Regions from separate parts of the Cyanobium sp. WAJ14-Wanaka genome, predicted to be linked through region 2. Evidence: predicted binding sites of a transcription regulator. Region 2 holds the regulator's gene; the other holds the start of a gene.
The links. The regulator HrcA, encoded in region 2, represses chaperone genes, less so after heat shock. The targets are predictions, from matches to a motif close to TTAGCACTCNNNNNNNNNGAGTGCTAA.
Positions count from the first base shown of each region.

Region 1 (4,014 bases), on a different contig from region 2:
GAAGTTCCCCGACGTGACCTTCTGCGGGACCGCCTGATTGGTGGTTTCGGCATTTCGATCATGCGGCGCTCCCCTCGGGGGGCGCTTTTTAATGCCACTTTTCCCCAAAAAAAATCCCCCAGAAACCAGCACTGCTGAAATCTGGGGGATGGGAGCTTGTCTAGGAAATTTAGTTTTCCTTGCTGGCCTGCATGCGGGCCTTGGCCTTGGCTAGGGCTTGGCCAGCCTTCAGCTTTTCAGGGCTATTGGCCTGACCCTCAAATCCTGCCACTGCCAGTTGGGCGGCCTCAAACTCGGCCTCTGCAGCGGATGCATTGATATTGCTGCCCAGCTCGGCTGCATTCACCAGGATGGTGACTTCGTCTGCTTCCACTTCGGCAAAACCGCCCATCAAGGCAATCGAAGACCAGCCGTTGCCATCACGCAGACGCATTACGCCGGTGTCGAGGGCGGCAAGCATGGTCACGTGGCCGGGCAGGATCCCGAATTGGCCGGTGGTGCTAGGCAGGATTACCTCTTCGGCGCTGCCATCGAAAACGCTCTGGTCAGGAGCCAGAACGCGGAGGGTGAGACTCATGGGTGGGGTTCCTCAGATCAACCCTTGGCTTCGGACAGGATCTTGGCGGCCTTGGCCTTGACCTGGTCGATGTTGCCAACGAGATAGAAAGCTGCTTCGGGCAGGTCGTCGAGTTCTCCGGCCAGAATCATGTTGAAACCCTTGATGGTTTCTTCGAGCTTCACGTACTCACCTTTCTGACCGGTGAAGATCTCGGCCACAAAGAAGGGCTGGGAGAGGAACTTCTCGATCTTGCGGGCCCGATCCACGGTGCGACGGTCGTCTTCCGACAGTTCGTCGAGACCAAGAATCGCGATGATGTCCTGGAGCTCCTTGTAGCGCTGCAGAGTCGACTGGACGGCCCTGGCGGTGCGGTAGTGCTCATCACCCACCACGGCGGGCTGGAGCATGGTGCTGGTGGAGTCCAGGGGATCCACGGCGGGATAGATGCCCTTGGATGCCAGGCCGCGGCTCAGCACGGTGGTGGCGTCCAGGTGGGCAAAGGTGGTGGCGGGGGCGGGGTCAGTTAGGTCGTCCGCAGGCACATAGACGGCCTGGATCGAGGTGATGGAGCCCTCCAGGGTGGAGGTGATCCGTTCCTGGAGCATGCCGACGTCGGTACCCAGGGTGGGCTGGTAGCCCACGGCCGAGGGCATGCGGCCTAGCAGAGCCGAAACTTCCGAACCGGCTTGCACAAAGCGGAAGATGTTGTCGACAAACAGCAGCACGTCCTGCTTGTTGGCATCGCGGAAGTGCTCAGCCATGGTCAGGGCCGAGAGACCCACGCGCATCCGGGCGCCGGGGGGCTCGTTCATCTGGCCGTAGCAGAGGGCCACCTTCGACTTGCTGAGGTCCTCGGAGTTGATAACGCCGGATTCCTTGAATTCTTCGTAGAGGTCGTTGCCTTCACGGGTGCGCTCACCCACGCCAGCAAACACGGACACGCCGCCGTGCTCCTTGGCGATGTTGTTGATCAGCTCCTGGATCAACACGGTTTTGCCAACGCCAGCACCACCGAATAGGCCCACCTTGCCGCCCTGGCGGTAGGGAGCCAGGAGGTCGATCACCTTGATGCCGGTTTCGAAAACCGTGGGTTTGGTTTGAAGCTCGGTAAGGCTTGGTGCCGAACGGTGAATAGAGGCGGTTTCAGTGGTTTTGACCGGGCCCTGCTCGTCTACGGGTTCGCCGAGCACGTTGAAGATGCGGCCCAGGGTGGCCTCGCCCACGGGAACGCAAATGGGCGAGCCGGTGTCGAGGGCTTCCATGCCCCGAACCAGGCCGTCGGTGCTGCTCATGGCCACTGCGCGGACGCGGTGGTCGCCGAGCAATTGCTGCACTTCTGCAGTCAGGGCAACGTTCTGACCGGCAGAATTTTTACCCTCAATCCGAAGCGCGTTGTAAATCTTGGGCAGCTTGCCGGCCGGAAATTCAACGTCGAGCACGGGGCCAATGACCTGCCGGACGATGCCTTTGGTGCCGGTGGCGGTAGCAGCAGCCATAAATAAGTAAGACGCAGGGAGCGCACGGCGGGACCATCCCGCCTGAAGCGGCACGACCTTATCACCGCGCCTGGCCGCCCATGGGCGGTTCGGTCAACCGCACAGGACCGGCCTGGTCAGCGGCTCCAGGGCCCCATAGGGTTGGCACTCAGCGGGCTCGAGTGCCAGTTGGCTGCAATCCGTTGCAGCAAGCTGCCTGGCCCGTATCCCTGTGGCGTCTCAGACGTCATGCCGTTGCTCCCGCAATTTATTCATGGCTGCTGTTTCTCTCAGCGTCTCCACGGTCAAGCCCCTCGGAGACCGCGTTTTCATCAAGGTTTCCGAGTCGGAAGAAAAAACCGCCGGAGGCATCCTTCTTCCTGACACCGCCAAGGAAAAGCCCCAGGTGGGCGAAGTGGTGCAGGTTGGTCCTGGCAAGCGCAACGACGATGGCTCCCGCCAAGCCCCTGAAGTGGGCGTGGGCGACAAGGTGCTCTATTCCAAGTACGCCGGCACCGACATCAAGCTCGGCTCCGATGAGTTCGTGCTGCTGTCCGAGAAGGACATCCTGGCCATCGTCAACTGACTTGCTCAGCTGATAGGCACTGACTGATCAAGCTCTTCTGAGTTTGATCAAACCAAGCTTTTTCCCATCCTTTCGATAGATCGCCTTCCATGGCTAAGCGCATTATTTATAACGAGCAAGCCCGTCGGGCTCTCGAAAAAGGCATCGACATCCTTGCCGAAGCCGTTGCAGTGACCCTGGGCCCCAAGGGCCGCAACGTGGTGCTCGAGAAGAAGTTCGGCGCCCCCCAGATCATCAATGACGGCGTCACCATCGCCAAAGAGATCGAACTGGAAGACCACATCGAAAACACCGGTGTGGCCCTGATCCGTCAGGCCGCCAGCAAGACCAACGACGCCGCCGGTGACGGAACTACCACCGCCACCGTCCTGGCCCACGCCATGGTCAAGGCTGGCCTGCGCAACGTGGCCGCCGGCGCCAACGCGATCACCCTTAAAAAGGGCATCGACAAGGCTTCCGAATTCCTCGTCAAAAAGATCGAGGAGCACGCCAAGCCCATCAGCGACAGCACCGCCATTGCCCAGGTGGGCACCATCTCCGCCGGCAACGACGAAGAGGTGGGCCGCATGATCGCCGACGCCATGGACAAGGTGGGCAAGGAGGGCGTGATCTCCCTCGAGGAGGGCAAGTCGATGACCACCGAGCTGGAGGTCACCGAAGGCATGCGTTTCGACAAGGGCTACATCTCGCCCTACTTCGCCACCGACACCGAGCGGATGGAAGCGGTGCTCGAAGAGCCCTACATCCTTCTTACCGACAAGAAGATCGGCCTGGTGCAAGACCTGGTGCCCGTTCTTGAGCAGATCGCCCGCACCGGCAAGCCCCTGCTGATCATCGCCGAAGACATCGAGAAGGAAGCCCTAGCCACCTTGGTGGTGAATCGCCTGCGCGGTGTGCTGAACGTGGCGGCCGTCAAGGCTCCTGGTTTTGGCGACCGTCGTAAGGCCATGCTCGAGGACATCGCCGTTCTCACCAACGGTCAGCTGATCACCGAAGACGCCGGTCTGAAGCTGGAGAACGCCAAGCTGGAGATGCTGGGTACCGCCCGTCGCATCACCATCAACAAGGACACCACCACCATCGTGGCCGAAGGCAACGAGGCTGCGGTGAAGGCCCGCTGCGAGCAAATCCGCAAGCAGATGGACGAAACCGACTCCTCCTACGACAAGGAGAAGTTGCAGGAGCGTCTGGCCAAGTTGAGTGGCGGCGTCGCCGTGGTGAAGGTGGGTGCTGCCACCGAAACCGAGATGAAGGACAAGAAGCTGCGCCTGGAAGACGCCATCAACGCCACCAAGGCGGCTGTTGAAGAAGGCATCGTTCCTGGTGGCGGCACCACCCTGGCCCACCTGGCTCCCGCCCTCGAGGAGTGGGCCAAGGCCAACCTCTCCGGCGAA
Region 1 is NZ_JAGQAZ010000001.1:1,136,854-1,140,867, reverse strand. It holds gene KBY49_RS06415 (30S ribosomal protein PSRP-3) at 1-37, shown strand, start outside; gene atpC (ATP synthase F1 subunit epsilon) at 170-577, opposite strand; gene atpD (F0F1 ATP synthase subunit beta) at 595-2,055, opposite strand; gene groES (co-chaperone GroES) at 2,309-2,620, shown strand; gene groL (chaperonin GroEL) at 2,710-4,014, shown strand, end outside.
Region 1: groES (co-chaperone GroES) is a predicted target of HrcA. The motif match lies at 2,197-2,223, and genes of this name have one in related genera.

Region 2 (4,014 bases):
CTCCAGAGCAGGGGGCCGGCATCGGCCAGGGCCACCAGGGCAGGGATTGGGCTAGGGGTTGTGGGTTCCGGAGAAGTGGGTTCGGCGGAAGTGGAATCAGGGGAGCTGGTTTCGGCCAGGATTGCCTGGAGCAGGGGCTGCCAGGGGGCGGGCCAGCCGGCGGGGTTTTGGAGCAGGGCCAAGCTGCTCTTCTGGCCATGCAGAGCGGCCAACAGGGCAGCCGTGCGGCTGGTGTCGGGCAAGGGTCGCCAGGGCAAATTCCCCTCGTCCAGGCCAACCACCACGTCGGCCACCAGGGTTCCCCGCTCTGGCCTCAGGGTCGCCAGCAGATCCTTCACCCCTGCCTGATCAATCAGATCTTTCGGCAGGCCCAACCATGGGGCCATCGCCTCTGGTCGGGCAGTGAGCAGGGCAGAACCCTGGGCCAACCGCTTCACCCCAGCCTGGAAGCTGGCGGTGGTGGCCTGGTTGAGGCCATCGATCTGGGAAACGTCGAGGGCCTGTTGGAGCACGCCCTGGCCGGAGGCGATCAGCACCAGGTCGTCGTTGATTAGGGCGGTGGCCAGGGGCATCGGGGTGGAGCCCACCAGGGCGCCGCGGCCGCTGATCAAACCCATGCCCCGATAGGTGCTGACCTGCACATCGGTGCCGGCGAGGCTGCGGACTTGCCAGAAACGCTGTAGGAAGCGCCTGGCTCCATCGCCATGGCGGCTGCGCAGGGCCAGTAACCAACCCTGGGGCGCCTCTGACGATCCCCCGTTGATCAAGGCCAGGCTGGTCTCCGGACCCAGCCAACTGGCCAATTCGGCCTGGTAATCGATCCCGGCGGCGGCAAAGGCGCCATCGCGCAAACGGGCAACGGTTGCGGCCGCCTGGTGGCGCCGGGCCGTGGGCGCCACGGCCCGGCCATAGACCACGGGCTGCTCTGGATCGGTGAGCCAGTAAAGGCTTAAGGGCGTTAGGCGCGGCACAAAACGGGCTGCCATGGGCACCGCCAGCAGCTGGTTCTGCAACTTCAGCGGTGACTGGCGCAGCACGATCCACCAACCTCCAAAACCGAGGCTTGCCAACACAATCGCCACCGCCAGCACAACGGCCAGGAAGGGGCGGGCCTTCATGCGCCCAAAGCAGGATGGGTCCATCTTGACCTGAACCGGCGCGATTGCCCCATGGCCAGCCCCCAAACAATCCGGCCCCAGGAACTCCAGCAAAGCCTGGAGAGCGGTGAGCCCATCCAGCTGGTGGACGTCAGGGAGATGGAGGAGTTGGCCCTGGCCCGCCTCCCCTACCCGGTGCTGCACCTGCCCCTAAGCCAGTCGGAGCAATGGATGGGCAGTCTGGAGGAGCAGCTGGATCGGCAGCGACCGGTGGCCGTGATCTGCCATGCCGGGGTGCGCAGCTGGCATTTCGCCTGCTGGCTGATGGAGCAGCACGGCTACGAGCAGGTATGGAACCTGCAGGGCGGCATTGATTCCTGGAGCGTCGAAGTAGACCGCAGCGTGCCCCGCTACTAGCCGGCAGCCCAGGGGGCTTTCCTACTGTTTGCGCAAGCCACGTTGCCTGGGCCCCTTGTCTCAGAGCGCCCTACCGCTGCGTCCCCTCTCCCTGAGGCCCCCATCCCAGCGCCCCCTCTCGCTTCGCCAGCGGGAAGTGCTGCAGATGGCCGTGCGGCACTACGTGGACACGGTGGAACCGGTGGGCAGCGGCACCCTGGTGCGGCGCTTTGGGCTAGCCGCCAGCCCCGCCACGGTGCGTTCGGCGATGGGGGCCCTGGAACAACGGGGCCTACTCACCCAGCCCCATACCTCGGCGGGCCGGATCCCCAGCCAGGAGGGCTATCGCCTCTTTGTGGACCAGCTGCTGCCCGCCCCAGGAGCTGGAGCCCTGCAATTGCAGCGGGAATTGCTGGATCTGAGCCTGCCCTGGGCGGCCCTCGACGATCTACTACTGCACCTCGGCCGGCGCCTAGCCGACCTCACGGGCCTACTGAGCCTGATCACCAGGCCCCAGCGGCCTGAGGGCCAGGTGCAAGCCCTCAGGCTTGTTCCCAGGGGTGATCGGCTGATGGTGTTTGTGGTGGGAGGCGCCGCTGCCAGCAGCCATCTCAACCTGCCCCTAGCCGGCCACCAACCGGGTGATTTGGCCGCCCTGGAGCGCTGGGTTACGGACCAACTCCAGGGGCCATCGCACAAGCCGATCGACTGGAACAACCTGCCGCGCCAATTGGGCCGTCCCGGCGCCCTATTGCGCCAAGCCCTCGATGCCCACGCAGAGGCCGAACAGCGCCATGGGGCCGGGGCCGTGGCCACCGGCCTGGCGGGCCTACTGGGGCAGCCGGAATTCAGCCAAACGGCCCAGCTGAGGCCCTTGGTCGAACTGGTGGAGGAGGCACCCCAGCAGCTCCTCCAACAGGGAAATGTGTGCATTGGGGCAGAACATCCCCACCAGGCCCTGCGCCAGTGCGCCGTGGTTCAGGCCAGCTATCGCAGTGGCGATGGGGGCTTGGGCCATGTGGCCCTGGTGGGACCAATGCGGATGGCCTATGCCACCGCCCGGGCTGCGGTGGCCTCGGTGGCAGAGCTACTGGAGCGACTCCTGGCCTGAAAACCAGCCATCAGCCCATCAGGGAACCGCCGAGCTTTTCGGCCACAGTGTTGACGTCCTTATCGCCCCGACCCGACAGGTTGAGCACCAACTCAGTGCCAGGGGCCAGGGTCGGGCAGAGCTTCTCCAGCCAGGCAAAGGCGTGGGCCGTTTCCAGGGCCGGGATGATCCCTTCAAGCTGGCAGAGCAGCTGGAGGGCATCGAGGGCCTCCGCATCGGTGACGGCGCCGTATTCAGCCCGGCCGATCGTTTTGAGGTAGCTGTGCTCGGGGCCCACGCCGGGGTAATCGAGGCCGGCGCTAATCGAGTGGGCCTCCTGCACCTGGCCTTCGCTGTCCTGGAGCAGCAGGCTCATGGCGCCGTGCAACACCCCCACCCGGCCTTCGGTGATCGTGGCGGCATGGCGGCCGGTGGCAACGCCATCGCCTGCGGCTTCCACCCCCACCAGGCGCACATTGGCATCCTCTACGAAGGGGTGGAACAGGCCCATGGCATTGGAGCCACCGCCCACACAGGCCACTAAAACATCGGGGTTGCGGCCAAAGGCCTCATGGCACTGGCGCTTGGTTTCCTCGCCGATCACGGCATGGAAATCGCGCACCAGCATTGGGAAGGGATGGGGGCCGGCCACCGAACCGAGGATGTAGTGGGTGCTCTCCACGTTGGTCACCCAGTCGCGGATCGCTTCGCTGGTGGCGTCCTTGAGGGTGGCGGTGCCGGCGGTCACCGGTTGCACCCTGGCCCCCAGCAGGCGCATGCGGAACACGTTCAGGGCCTGGCGGCGCATGTCTTCTGCGCCCATGTAAATGACGCAATCCAGGCCGAAGCGGGCGCAGACCGTCGCTGTGGCAACGCCGTGCTGGCCGGCACCGGTTTCGGCAATGATCCGTTTTTTGCCCATGCGCAGGGCCAACAGCGCCTGGCCCAGGGCGTTGTTGATCTTGTGGGCACCAGTGTGGTTGAGGTCTTCCCGTTTCAGCCAGATCCTTGGCCCGCCCTCGGCGCGGCGGTAATGCTCGGTGAGCCTTTCCGCCTCATAGAGGGGATTGGGGCGCCCCACATAGGTGCGCAGCAGGTGGTTGAGCCGGTCGGTGAAGGCCGGATCCTTCCAGGCTTCCGCAGCGGCCTGCTCCAGCTCCCCCAGGGCCGGGATCAGGGTTTCGGGAACGTATTGGCCGCCGAACTGGCCATAGCGGCCGAGGCTGTTGGGCCGGGCATCCAGGGCCAGGGCTGCCGGATCAACGGAAGTCAAGGGGAAGGTGCTGGTCACCGGCTGCGGTGCGTTGTGATGTAAGGGTAAGAACTTGAGAACACAGACCAAGGCCATGACCAAGGGCGGCTGGCAGGAATTCAGCAATGCCGAGAGCCTGAAACGGCCCACGGCTGGGGGGGCTGGCAATGGTGGGGCTG
Region 2 is NZ_JAGQAZ010000002.1:71,784-75,797, forward strand. It holds gene KBY49_RS07155 (DUF3352 domain-containing protein) at 1-1,118, opposite strand, end outside; gene KBY49_RS07160 (rhodanese-like domain-containing protein) at 1,170-1,514, shown strand; gene KBY49_RS07165 (heat-inducible transcriptional repressor HrcA) at 1,660-2,604, shown strand; gene trpB (tryptophan synthase subunit beta) at 2,615-3,874, opposite strand; gene KBY49_RS07175 (translation initiation factor) at 3,930-4,014, shown strand, end outside.